3 regions of the Paenibacillus sp. Y568 genome follow, and region 3 is predicted to be linked to each of the others. Evidence: riboswitches for the same ligand, from Rfam matches in the RefSeq annotation. Region 3 holds a riboswitch; each other region holds the start of a gene.
The links. Region 3 has a riboswitch for cobalamin ahead of AC1D7X_RS07125 (ABC transporter substrate-binding protein). Riboswitches for the same ligand answer to the same signal wherever they lie in the genome.
Positions count from the first base shown of each region.

Region 1: linked by a shared signal. The riboswitch ahead of AC1D7X_RS05935 (anaerobic ribonucleoside triphosphate reductase) and the one ahead of AC1D7X_RS07125 (ABC transporter substrate-binding protein) in region 3 are both predicted to bind cobalamin.
Region 2: linked by a shared signal. The riboswitch ahead of AC1D7X_RS11805 (S-layer homology domain-containing protein) and the one ahead of AC1D7X_RS07125 (ABC transporter substrate-binding protein) in region 3 are both predicted to bind cobalamin.

Region 1 is NZ_JCAIUM010000003.1:175,366-179,659, reverse strand. It holds gene AC1D7X_RS05950 (hypothetical protein) at 284-1,201, opposite strand; tRNA gene AC1D7X_RS05945 (tRNA-Thr) at 1,448-1,519, opposite strand; gene AC1D7X_RS05940 (MTH1187 family thiamine-binding protein) at 1,594-1,896, opposite strand; cobalamin riboswitch at 2,122-2,381, shown strand; gene AC1D7X_RS05935 (anaerobic ribonucleoside triphosphate reductase) at 2,562-4,294, shown strand, end outside.
Region 2 is NZ_JCAIUM010000007.1:107,509-111,802, reverse strand. It holds gene AC1D7X_RS11805 (S-layer homology domain-containing protein) at 1-2,388, opposite strand, end outside; cobalamin riboswitch at 2,546-2,744, opposite strand; gene AC1D7X_RS11800 (alpha/beta hydrolase) at 2,862-3,680, opposite strand; gene AC1D7X_RS11795 (alpha/beta hydrolase) at 3,670-4,294, opposite strand, start outside.
Region 3 is NZ_JCAIUM010000004.1:47,779-52,072, forward strand. It holds gene cbiB (adenosylcobinamide-phosphate synthase CbiB) at 1-871, shown strand, start outside; gene AC1D7X_RS07120 (histidine phosphatase family protein) at 862-1,461, shown strand; cobalamin riboswitch at 1,555-1,769, shown strand; gene AC1D7X_RS07125 (ABC transporter substrate-binding protein) at 2,020-3,036, shown strand; gene AC1D7X_RS07130 (FecCD family ABC transporter permease) at 3,033-4,079, shown strand; gene AC1D7X_RS07135 (ABC transporter ATP-binding protein) at 4,076-4,294, shown strand, end outside.

The DNA.
Region 1 (4,294 bases), on a different contig from region 3:
ATAACAATTTATATTTCGTTATGAATCATACACCCGCTCCAAATGAGTGTAAAGGTGACTTGAACCCCACCTAGAAGGAAATAAGAAGCATTTAGGTTGATGGTAACGGTTACAAAAATAACAATCAACTCCTTGCTCATTCATGCTCTCTATATCTCAATATTACGCAATTATTGTAATTACTTATTCTCAAAAACGAACAAAGCCATCCAAATGGATGACTTTGTCAATATATTTATATGTCTTTATTGATATATCCTTTAATGAATATCGATTTAAACGCCTAATTCACCGTAATTGAACCGACAGAGGACGTTAGTGACAACAGTGGACCGCCGCCATTGATGTCGCTTTTCCCTTTAGAAACTCCTGTGATGCTACCCACCTCAGTCTTCGTCTCCAGACTACATTGAAGGGATTCAGCCAGGTTCGCAACAATGGCACCTACTTCTGTCTTCACTTTGAGACTACTATCTTCTTTCATTTGATCAATACCCAGTTGAAGACTACCCGTTTCGGATACTATACTAGATTTCCCTTCAATGTGAGCTCCTTCGATACTTACTGAACCCACGTTATTATGAACATCATATACACCTCTCAGGTTACTTAAATTAATCTCACCAACTTCACTGAAGATGTCATAATTTTTAACCCGATCTGGTATCTCTATCACATAATCAATACTGAAGTTTGAGAATCCATACTCTTTCTTTGCCCACTTCCACATATTAAGCTTCTCATTCCCCTTAGGATGTGTAACGACCTCTAACTGATCTCCATTTACAACGACAGCAATTTCCGCGTGATCCATGATCTCTTGATATTTATCATCACGGGATGATTTGTCTAGAGACCAAATTGTAGCAGTCACGTTAATCTTATCACCAGAAGTTCCTTTCACCACAATGTTACCTACCTCATGGTCCACCTGAAGTGCCGATACTGAATTATCCACCTCTTGTGTGTATGAAATCTCTTGGTGAATGCCATTCCTCTTCAACTCATCACTCAAATCTAAGGCTGTATCTTGTACTTTATCCCTAATCCCTTCTACTGCTTCACCAATTCCGCTCTGAATCGTTTCGGTATTATTCGTACAGCCAGACAACAAACCTACGAATACGAATGCTGCAATCAGCATTGGCTTATAATGGATCCCCATATTAAATAATCGCTCCTTCATTTGATAGTCCTGCATTTCAGTCTCACGATGTTACGTTGTCATTATTATACAATATTAGGTAATTAATAACACCGGTCTGTGGACTAGTAAATTACTGGACTAGAGGCGGGGAAAGAGTGTTTAATATTAGTCAGAAAAGGGTTGTTCATTTATCCAATTGCTGTAGTCTCCAAACTCCTTATAGGGACATTATAAAAAGACATAAATAAAACGCGATCTCCGCACAACCGGAAAACCGCGCCCCGTAAGCCTTCTCAAAAATGCTGGTGAAGGGAATTGAACCCCCGGCCTACGCGTTACGAGTGCGTTGCTCTACCCCTGAGCTACACCAGCCTAAGAACCTAACTTGCCTTTACACAATGATTATTGTACTGCTAATTCACATTATATGCTCTGGTAGATAGATCCTACTTTAACTTATCCTGAACAGACTGTAATTTCTGTGCACTAGAAGAAAATTTATCACGACGATCATCCAATTTCACCGAAGTTGAGACCCGCTCTGCTCCCGCTAGGAATGGAGATTCATGTAATGTAGCTATAGCTTTCCATACTAATTCAAGAGGCCCCTCAATAATTGTACTCATGGATGTTAGTTCATACGTTATACCTTGCTGTTCCTTTAGAACCCGTTGCATATCCGCAACGTAAGCACTTAGGCTTGTCGTCTGCGTTCCAATCGGAATAATAGTAACTTCAGCTATTGCCATCTCATCATACCTCCAAAGCTATTTATAATTATTTATATGTTCTTATTCTAGCCAACTCGCAAATATTTAGCAAAATGAAGACACAAAAATTTCATATCACAAATCAAAACACTCCAAAGGTTAGTGGTAGCGGGCTTGGGAAAAGTTTCACACTTTTTTATAGATATTATTTCATAATCGACTGTTTACAAACACAATATATTGAGTTAGATTTATATAACAATACTAAATATAGTAAAAACAGGTGATCCGGTTGGTACATCACATACGGATCTTAAAAGGGAAGAATGGTGCAAATCCATCACGGTCCCGCCACTGTAACTCAAGAATTGACCTGCATATTGCAGACCAATAGACACGGCAATTGCCACTGTGAGCACAAACTTATGGGAAGGCGCTAGTGTCGCTTAAACGATTACCTCCTAAATGGACAAGGGTCGTTTACTTGAGAGAGTCAGGAGACCTGCCTGTTCGACATAATTCAACAAATCCTACGAGGACATAGGAATTGTTACTTTTCACTTCGGTTTTGTAACCAGGAGAATATAGTAGCATGTCCTGAGCAACCTCCTAGGAGTGCTTTTTTTGTCTGATGGATTGTCAGATGGAATACAACATGACGCGACAATCATGGCATTTCTTAACCGAAGGGTGGAATCAGTTCAATGGTACTTATGGAATCAAGAAATCGCACCTCTGAAGCAGAGGTAATGTTACGAGAGGTAGCAAGTCTTGGGCACGATATTTCAGAGAGTCTTAATGTAGAGATGCTACGTGAGAACGCCAACCTGAATGGAGAAAGCTTTTCAGGGAAAATAGGTAAATTCGGTAGCGAATATGCTAAATGGTACGCCAGATATTACATATTACCTGAACAACTCATGGCTGCTGTGGATCATAATGATCTATATGTGCACGACCTTGATCAATATGCGGTAGGAAGTACGAATTGTATCTTCATCCCATTCGACAAACTCCTAGCGCGAGGCTTTAGTACAGGAAGCGGCAGCGTCCGTTCCCCGAAGTCGATCTCAACCGCTATGGCCTTAGTTGCGATAATATTTCAATGTCAGCAGAATTCTCAATATGGTGGAGTTTCAGGGAGCAAATTGGATCATGATTTGGCTCCATATGTCGCCATGTCATTTGCGAAGCATTTTAATAAAGGGGTACAATACTTCAATGAGAATCATTCCATAGAAGAACAAGACATCACTATAGATAATATAACGTTATCCGTTTCTCACCCCCATTCTTACGCTTTTGCCATGCAAGAGACGAAGACAGAATGCCTCCAAGCTGCTGAGAGTTTAATTCATAATCTAAATACGATGTCTAGTCGTGCTGGTGGGCAGATTCCATTCACTAGTATCAATTATGGCACCTGCACCTCCCCTGAGGGACACATGATTATTGACAGCTTACTCAGCGCAACAATGAACGGACTCGGTAATGGAGAAACACCTGTATTCCCTATTCAAATTTTCAAATGTAAACGGGGTATTAATCAATCGCTAGAAGATCCAAACTATCATCTTTTCTTAAAGGCAATCGAATGTTCAACGAAACGTTTGTATCCTAATTTCGCTAACATTGATGCTCCTTTCAACTTGCAGTATTATGATCCGACTGATCCTAACACCGAATTTGCTACAATGGGTTGTCGCACTCGCGTTCTTGCAGATCGACATGGGCGTAATCACTTGGCAGGTAAGGGCAATCTTTCCTTTAATACGATTAATCTTGTTAAATTAGGCATTCAACACGGTATGGTCAATGGCCGCACAACACCTAATGAAGAAGGGTTCTATCAAGATTTATATCATTTCTTAAATATTGCTCTTGATGGTCTTCTACACCGCTACAAGATTCAATCTCGACAACCTGCCAAAGCCTCCGACTTCATGATGCGTGAAGGAGTCTGGGAAGGTGGAGAACAGCTTAATCCTGACGATACCGTGGAAAATTGCTTGAAACATGGTAGCTTGTCCATAGGATTCATTGGTCTGGCCGAATGTATGAAATCTATGTATGGTAAACATCATGCTGAGAGCGATGAAGTGTATGCTAAGGCGTTAGCTCTGATCTCTTCGATGCGTCGTTATTGTGATGATAAGAGTGAGGAATATGACCTTAACATCACTTTGATGGCCACTCCAGCTGAAGGATTGTCAGGTAAATTCACTAAAAAGGATCGAGAAGTATTTGGTTCCATTCCGGGTGTAACGGATCGTGAATATTATACGAATTCTTTTCATGTTCCGGTGTATTATAAGCTACCGGCTGCACGTAAAATTTCACTTGAAGCTCCTTTTCATGAATTATGCAATGCAGGTGCCATCTCTTATGTTGAATTAGATGGAAATGTACGCAGCAACCCGAGTGCTTTTCTCAAAAT
Region 2 (4,294 bases), on a different contig from region 3:
GGAGATGACATTGGCATCTGTATATATTTTTTTCAAATCTATTGGGTTTACCACATCAACAGGATTCACCACATTAAATTTGCTAACGGTATACGACACAAAGGTTGTCATCACATTTGTTTTTAAATAGAGATCGTTGCCCTTAATAAAGGAATAAGTTTGCTTCACATTCCCTTTTGTCGCTTGGATCCCGTTCTCTTCCGTGTTATACATCGTAATTGGTGTAAATGTATTGCCTTCTATGAACCCTGGAAGTTGCTCTTTGCCACCTTTGAAGATAAAGGTAACAGGTTTATCAAATAGCGCTTGATTAGAACCATTTCCCATCACGAAGACTTGATTCAATTTTTCTAACTTTTCATTTTCTTTCAGTGTTCCTTTAATAAGATTTGGTATGGTTGTAGTGTTCGTGTCAGCTGATGTCATAAGTTCAATCTTAGGATCTCCCGTTTTCAGTTGAGTTCCTTTCTCGATAACAACCGATGTATCCCCTTTTACTACCGTAATCATTGGAATATCGTCTTTGACATCTGCTACATTAAGCAACACTTTCGATTGAACATTTGGAATGTTAATCGTGATATTCGTGGTATTTTTAAGTTCCTTTAATATGTTCAGCGTATAGTCCATGGAGATATCCTTAGGCACATTGATAACTGGTGTTTTGTCATCAGATTGAATAACGATTCCTTGACCTACCGATAGTTGACCTTCGGAAGTCTGATCCCATTGGCTAAGGTCTTCACCTAAATCTGTACCTAGATCAGTCGTATAACGCCACTGTACATAATCCCCATCATTCAAAATATATTGACTCGCTCCATAGTTGGGATACCAGCCGTTGACATTATACATCCAGCCACTGCCGCTACCATGGTCAAATTCTCCATCACCCGCAATGGATTCCATATAGATACTTCCATATTTTTCAGTCCAAGAAAAATTGTAACCTATATTACGTTTATCAAGCACTCTTTTTAATACGGTCCAAGCCGTGTCACCCGGTTGTAATTCAACTCTTATAGCTGCAACAACATCGCCCTTGTTTATCGTAAGCTTATCTACAGATAGAGTTACATAAGATTTCAGTTCAGGAGTTGGTGTTACTGGCGGTACCTCTGGTGTTACAGGCGGCACTTCTGGTGTCACTGGCGGCACTTCTGGTGTCACTGGTGGCACTTCTGGTGTTGCCGGTGGCACCTCTGGTGTTGCCGGTGGCAATTCCGGTTGTTTCCCTTGTACATCTGTCATATCATAGAGACCTTGTTGACCATTCACAAATCGATCATAGGCCACTAGAGCAAAAGTACCTTGGTCCGTAGCCATACCGTCTACTTTACCCGCTACAGCCCCACCATTACCTGATGCTCCCGGTTTAACGTGCATAAACCCGCCTTCAGGAACAGCAAATGATAGCAAGGCATCTATAGTAGAATAGCCATTTTTAATAAACCTTGAATCCGTATGTGGATCGATACCTAGACCCGTTAAAGCTACAACAACCTGTGCAATACTTTCGCTATTAATACTTCCCCAACTTGCATAGCCACCCTCATCTTTTTGCGCTTGGGATAACCATACAATCGCTCGATCCACTGCCTCTTTTACATCTTGACGCGTCTCATAATATGGCGTAAGTCCTTGTATTGCCATTCCGGTGACATCAGGATCTGGAACTTTACCGCTTAATGCCCATCCTCCACCACTAATCTCTTTTGCCAAAATATAATCGATCAGCATATCTCGCGTAGTCTGTGTTTTTACACCTGCAACGATCGGTATATCATAATGATTACTGTCTAGTGCTATAAGAGCAAAAATGGGTCCATTAATACCTTGTTTAATAACTGTGCTGTAATCAGCTAGCTTTTCAAGTTGATTGTAACCACCCACATCGATAACACCTTTACCAATAGAGGTTAATCCCAATATTACCCTTGAATGCTCTGTATATTTCACTTTATGTAGTACGCCATTCGCATTCTGCAATACTTTAACAACATTGTTGTAGTAGTTCTCGTAATAGTCATCAGGAACGGTATAATTAGCTCTTGCTAAAGAAAGGATAGACCATTCTCCGCCGCCTGTTCCAAGGGTAGGGTTAGTTACAGTTTTAAGAATATAAGCTAGATTGTTATCTAACTGTTCTTTTGCTGATAGAGTAGCGTTTAAAGTGCTTTGTACACTTAACCTATTCATCTTGGGTATGAAATCTGTGTATACATCACTTGTTACAGCTGTTTGATCGCTGAAATAATCTCCATTTGTTAATGAATTACTAGATTCTGCACCCCCCGTATCCGCATAAGACACGGTCATACTGGTTGCAACCGTAGATATAAATATACATACGATTAGTAACCAAGCTATGAATTTATTATTTCTCATTTGTATCATCTCCCTTTCATTTCACTCAAATTAGCAACCTTCTGTAGAACTAACACAACAAAAAAACCTCTCAACTAGAAAAGTTAAGAGGTTTATATATAGTAAACAGCTAAAATTAGCATGCACTAATAAACACCTTCTATCCATCGTAGAGTTAATGGTGTAACAAAAACAGGCAGGTATTCTGGCTTAAGTATCAACACCCTTACACCCTTCCCAGTTTCCCAGTGGTTTCTTGTAAGGACTCCTCTATTACAGCGGCGGGACCGCGTGGGATTTACACCCACTTCCCTTTTAACCAATTCATGTTCAGTTCGACGAACTGCATAATTGGCACCTGTTTCTAATATTCAATTCTTGAACATCATATCTAATATAGGCTCTTTTGTCATGTTAATATTTTCATTCTTAAATTAAAACAGAGCTGACTTCTGGTAAGTACAGGAATCAGCTCTCTTCTTAGATGCTATATATTATCGATGATTCCTATTTTCTGCAAAACGTATCGCCCTACCAATCAGAGGAGCCATAATTGAAAGGTGCCCTTCATCTTCGAAGCAGCGATGCTCAACGTGGAAGCCAGGAATGTCTGCCTGACTCAAGCGTTCATACATGAGCCTTGCATCCTGAATCATATGAGGTTTCTCTTGGCTCCCTACACCGATATAGAGTGACGATTTCAAAGGAGTAAGCTGTGCACTCTCGCTCAGATTATCCACATAAGGGACGATATATCCATTCTTCCACCAGATCGACGGACTACCCGCAACATAATTTTGAAAAGCTTCGCCCTTCATAAACAATGTATACAAGACAAAAAATCCACCGAGCGAATGTCCAAACAACGTTTGTTGATCTCGATTAATTGCATATATTTGTTCAATGAAAGGTTTAAGTTCTTGTTCTATGAACAATAAGAAACGTTCTGCACCTCCCGTTACTGGCCAAGGTGAATCGTCCTTACGCGGAGGTAATTCATCATCACTCGCATAGATGGTATAATCATTAAATCTTCGTGGTGTATCGAGTGGTTGATCCGTATCATAACCGATGCCAACCACTATAGATGGCTCTATCCGATAAGGTCCCATACTGAGCAGGCGAACTGTCTCGGTCATCGTACCAAAGGCTGCATTACCATCTAACATATAAATAACGGGAAATCCATTCTCCGGAGCTATCGTTGGTGGTACCCAGATCATCACTCGGTAATGTTCACCTGCATCACTGGTCAGATTCCATTGCTCTGCTCCTGGGATCGTGAAGGTTGAGCGTATAGGATTATCGTTCATCTATGATCTCTCCTTCACTAAATAACCTCATCATTCCTCTAATAAAATAAGGTGTGAAGAAGAAATCGTCATGAGTACCTCTCGGATCGGTTTCAAATGTCAGTTGATCTGGTGGAAAACCCTTATCGAGCAATAGGGCATGTGCTTCCTTCGTATGCATGACCATGCCGCGTTGTATATTCGTCTTGTAGATCCCTTCCAGCTCCCCGACATACATATATATGCGATGATTTGTCGCTGAAATGGTCTCCTTATCCATAAATGACAGAACATTTTCATACCAGAAGGAAGCCGAGATGAGTGCAATTTTTCCAAACACTTGAGGGTATTGGTAGTAAGCATACATGGAGACAAGACCGCCCAAGGAACAACCTGCAATCCCTGTATGCTCAGGTCCTGACATCGTTCGATAATTAGCATCTATATACGGTATAATTTCATGGACAAGAACCTTTAAATATTCCTGTGCTCCCCCACCGAAATCTTGCAAGCCCGGTACAAGTGATGGCGCTTCCCATGGTGTATAATCCATACTGCGATTATGCGGCTTTATCCCTACAAAGATTATTTCGGGTAGTTGCTTGGTCATTACTAAATGGTCAATATAATTGAAT
Region 3 (4,294 bases):
TATTAAACGTGTAGAGAAGAAGATTCGCAGCAAAGTCTCTCAACCGGTCCAATTGAAAATGGCAGGAATTCTACTCCCAGTTATTATCGTCGGAGGTTCTCTTGTGATAACGTGGGCATTGTTAAGAGGACTCTATATGATTCATCCTTGGTTGTCAGCAGGAGTAGAAGTTATATTGATTGCTACAACCATAGCTACGAAAGGACTTAAAGCTGCGGGTATGGAGGTGTATGGTCATCTTAGTCGAGGTGATCGACCTGCCGCAAGACAAGCATTAGGAATGATTGTTGGAAGAGATACGGCACATTTAGAAGAGCCTGAGATTGTTCGTGGAACGGTTGAGACCGTAGCAGAGAATATCGTAGATGCTATTGTGTCACCGTTGTTCTATGCCCTGATAGGTGGAGCACCACTTGCCATGGCTTATCGTGCGGTCAATACCTTGGACTCCATGGTTGGATATAAGAATGAGAAATATATCAACCTAGGTTGGGCTTCGGCACGATTGGATGATATTGCGAACTTTATCCCAGCTCGAATAACAGCTGTATTATTGGTCGTTAGTAGTTGGATGATGTCTCTAGATTACAAAAAATCTTATCGTACCATCAAACATGATGCCCGGCTCCATCCCAGTCCCAACAGTGGGTTTCCGGAGTCAGCTGTAGCTGGAGCTTTAGGAATCCGGCTCGGAGGTGAGAACGTGTACCATGGAGTATTATCTTTTCGTGCATACATGGGTGAGTATTCTCGTCCAATGGCTAAGGAGGATATTCAGTCAACCGTACGGTTAATGATACTCGCTTCATTACTATTCCTCATGCTGTGCACACTTACGATATGGGGTGTAGGTGGAACGCTATGGAGTTAGAACTAATATGTATCCGTCATGGCAGAACGCAATGGAATCAGGATAGACGATATTTGGGGCATACCGATATAGGTATTCTCCAAGAGTCATTAATAGAGCTTTTGCCAGTGAAAGAAGCCCTTAAAGGAAGAAAGTTTCAAAGGGTATTCTGTAGTGATCTAAAGCGATGTAGGGAAACGTTACAATGGATCTATCCTACTTCCATAGATAGCGTAGCATTTGATGAAAGGTTACGAGAAATGGATTTTGGGGAGTGGGAAGGGCATACCTACGATCAGTTAAAAGATATGAATAATTATCGAGGATGGTTAGACAATCCACAACTCGTAACTCCTCCAGGAGGAGAATCATGGGGGCACTTTCAGAAGCGCCTTGTGGATTTTATGGACAATCTGGCATGTGTCATAAAGGAAGAAAATGATGATAAGGGTATGTCTTCTATATTAATCGTTACGCATGGAGGGGTTATCAGACAACTCGCAAGTATGACCATTCCAGGTTCAACGTTCTGGGATTTCTCTGCTGACCCGGGAAGCTTATTATCATTAAAATTGATCTTGCATGAGGGGCAATGGGTAGGGCACTTATGATGAATCCCATAGCGTATTGTTAACATTAGATTGTAAGGTGACTCTATTTAACCTATAATTTTGAGTAGAGAGGCAAGACTTGTCCTTAAATGAATATAATAAACTTGTGAGGTCTAGGGTAGAAGTGCACCATACGTGCGTGCTTCAACGTCTAGTTAAAAGGGAAGTCGGTGAAATTCCGACGCGGTCCCGCCACTGTGAAACAGGGATGTTCTTAATGTACCACTGTTCTGCGACAAGCAGGATGGGAAGGTGAGGACATTAGCGAACCTGTGAGCCAGGAGACCTGCCTTATGAGTATATTACGACGGTCCTTCGAGGAAGGGATTACGTTTGGCTTATGGAAGTACACCGATTCATTTCGGTACATAGCCCGCGGAACTCATGGTGACTGTTACCATACACCCCGTATAAACGTAACCCCTGATGCTTTCTTAACACAAGAAAATCAGGTTTTTTTTGTTGCGAATGCAAAGACTTCGTAAAGACAATTCATTGAGATCACATGGAGAGCGTCTCGTAAATTATGGAATACGAAGATAGGGGAGAAAGATTACAATGAAACAGAATTGGAAGAATTGGAAGAATTGGAGTTCGGGTGCCCTAGCGATTATTCTAGCGTTATCACTCGCAGCTTGTGGAAATAATAATGAAGCGAAGCAAGTAACGGAATCAGCACCAATAGTCAATGAACAGGGTACTCCACCTGTAGAACAGGCAAGTGAGTTGAGAACGGTCTATCCACTTACCGTAAAAGATGTGACAGGCGAAAGTTTTACATTTAGTGAGGCTCCGGATCAATTAATATCGATATCTACAGCAGAGACAGAAATATTATTTGCTCTAGGATTAGATGAACAGATTGTCGGTGTTTCTGATTATGACGATTATCCAGAAGCTGCGAAATCCAAACCTAAGATGGGTGATTTATATAATCTGAATGAGGAAGCGATTATTGCGGTACAACCTGATCTTGTTCTTACAGGTACTTCTTTGAATGTTGAAGCTAACGAGAAATTTCGTGATTTAGGAATTCCAGCATTTAAGACAGATGCGAAGTCCGTGGATGAGGTCATTGCCAATATTGAATTATTGGGTAAGATTACCGATCGTCAAGCAGAGGCAAAGCGTGTTGTAGATACAATGAAACAAGAGCGCGATGAAGTGACGGAAGTAGTTAAATCACTTACACCTGAACAGAAAAAGACAGTATATTTGGAGTTTTCGCTTGGTTGGACGGTAGGAAATGGCGAATTTTTGGATGAGTTAATCACCCTAGCTGGGGGTGTTAACGTCGCTGCAGATACAGTGGGATGGAATGCAATTAGCGAAGAGAAAATTATTAATGATAATCCTGATGTGATTCTATATTCGAAGAATGTCATTGATGAGAATACAAAAGAAACCTTAGACCAGGTCATTAAAGCTCGTAGTGGATGGGATCAAATTACGGCTATTAAGAATGATGATATATATGCATTAGATGATGGTCTAATTAGTCGTACGGGTCCACGTGTGACACAAGGACTTAAGATCATTGCCAATGCTATTTATCCTGAACTTATGAAGCCATGAGAACAAAGTTAGCTTGGTATGGCGGACTCGGGGTAGTCTTGCTTATCGTGAGTTTTCTACTCTGTCTTGGCATAGGGGCAGTGGAGATCCCAGTAAAAGATATTATAACCATTCTATTGCACAGGGCACCATGGATTGGTGATGCGATTACTCCGAATTGGAGCCCTGCCTTTGAACAAATATTGATCAAAGTCCGGTTACCACGAATTGTCCTTGGTATGTTGGTCGGAGCGGCTCTTGCTATTGCTGGTTCTGGATTTCAGGGTGTACTTCGTAATCCACTAGCTGATCCTTACACCCTTGGCGTATCTTCAGGTGCATCTGTCGGTGCTGCAGTTCTCATATTCTTTGGCATACAGTATTCACTTGTAGGTGCTTGGACACTGCCATTGGTTGCTTTTGTTACGGGCTTATTGACGCTATGGGGCGTGTTATCACTGGCACGAGACGGGGGGAAGATTCCTACTAACAGTCTGATCTTGTCTGGCGTAGTGATGCAATCCTTTCTAGGTGCTATAGTATCCTTCCTAACAGCGATGTCGAAGGAGACGATTAATGAAATCTTGTTCTGGACGATGGGAGGACTCAGCTTCCGAGGCTGGTCATATACCTTAATGCTATTACCATACGTTTTGATTGGGCTTCTCATCATTTGGAGTAGTGCACGATCCTTAAATTTATTAGCACTGGGAGAACGTCAGGCGGCACATATGGGTCTTCGTGTGGAGAGAATTAAGCTAATTACGTTAGTTGTATCGACATTATTAACAGCAGCTGCCGTATCTGTATCGGGTGTCATTGGATTTGTAGGTCTTGTGATTCCGCATATGATTAGACTCATTACCGGTCCTGATTATCGACTCATCGTTCCATTATCAGCAATAGGAGGTGCGATCTTTACCATGTGGTGTGACACCGCTGCCCGCTCCATTCTTGCACCAACAGAGATTCCACTAGGCGTAGTCACGGCATTTCTTGGGGCACCTTTCTTTGCATATTTGTTATATCGTAATAAGAAGCAAGGGAATGGTGGTAAGGTATGATTGAGTTGCGGAATGTATCTAAATGTTACGGAGAGCTTATGGCACTCATCGATGTGAACTGCTCCATACAAGAAGGAGAGTGGTGGGGAATCATTGGTCCAAATGGGAGTGGTAAATCAACGCTACTCCAATTAATCTCTGGAGTCGACAAGATATCCACGGGTGAACTTATGATTCGAGGCCATCATGTCTCGGAGTATAGTCGGCGAGAGTTA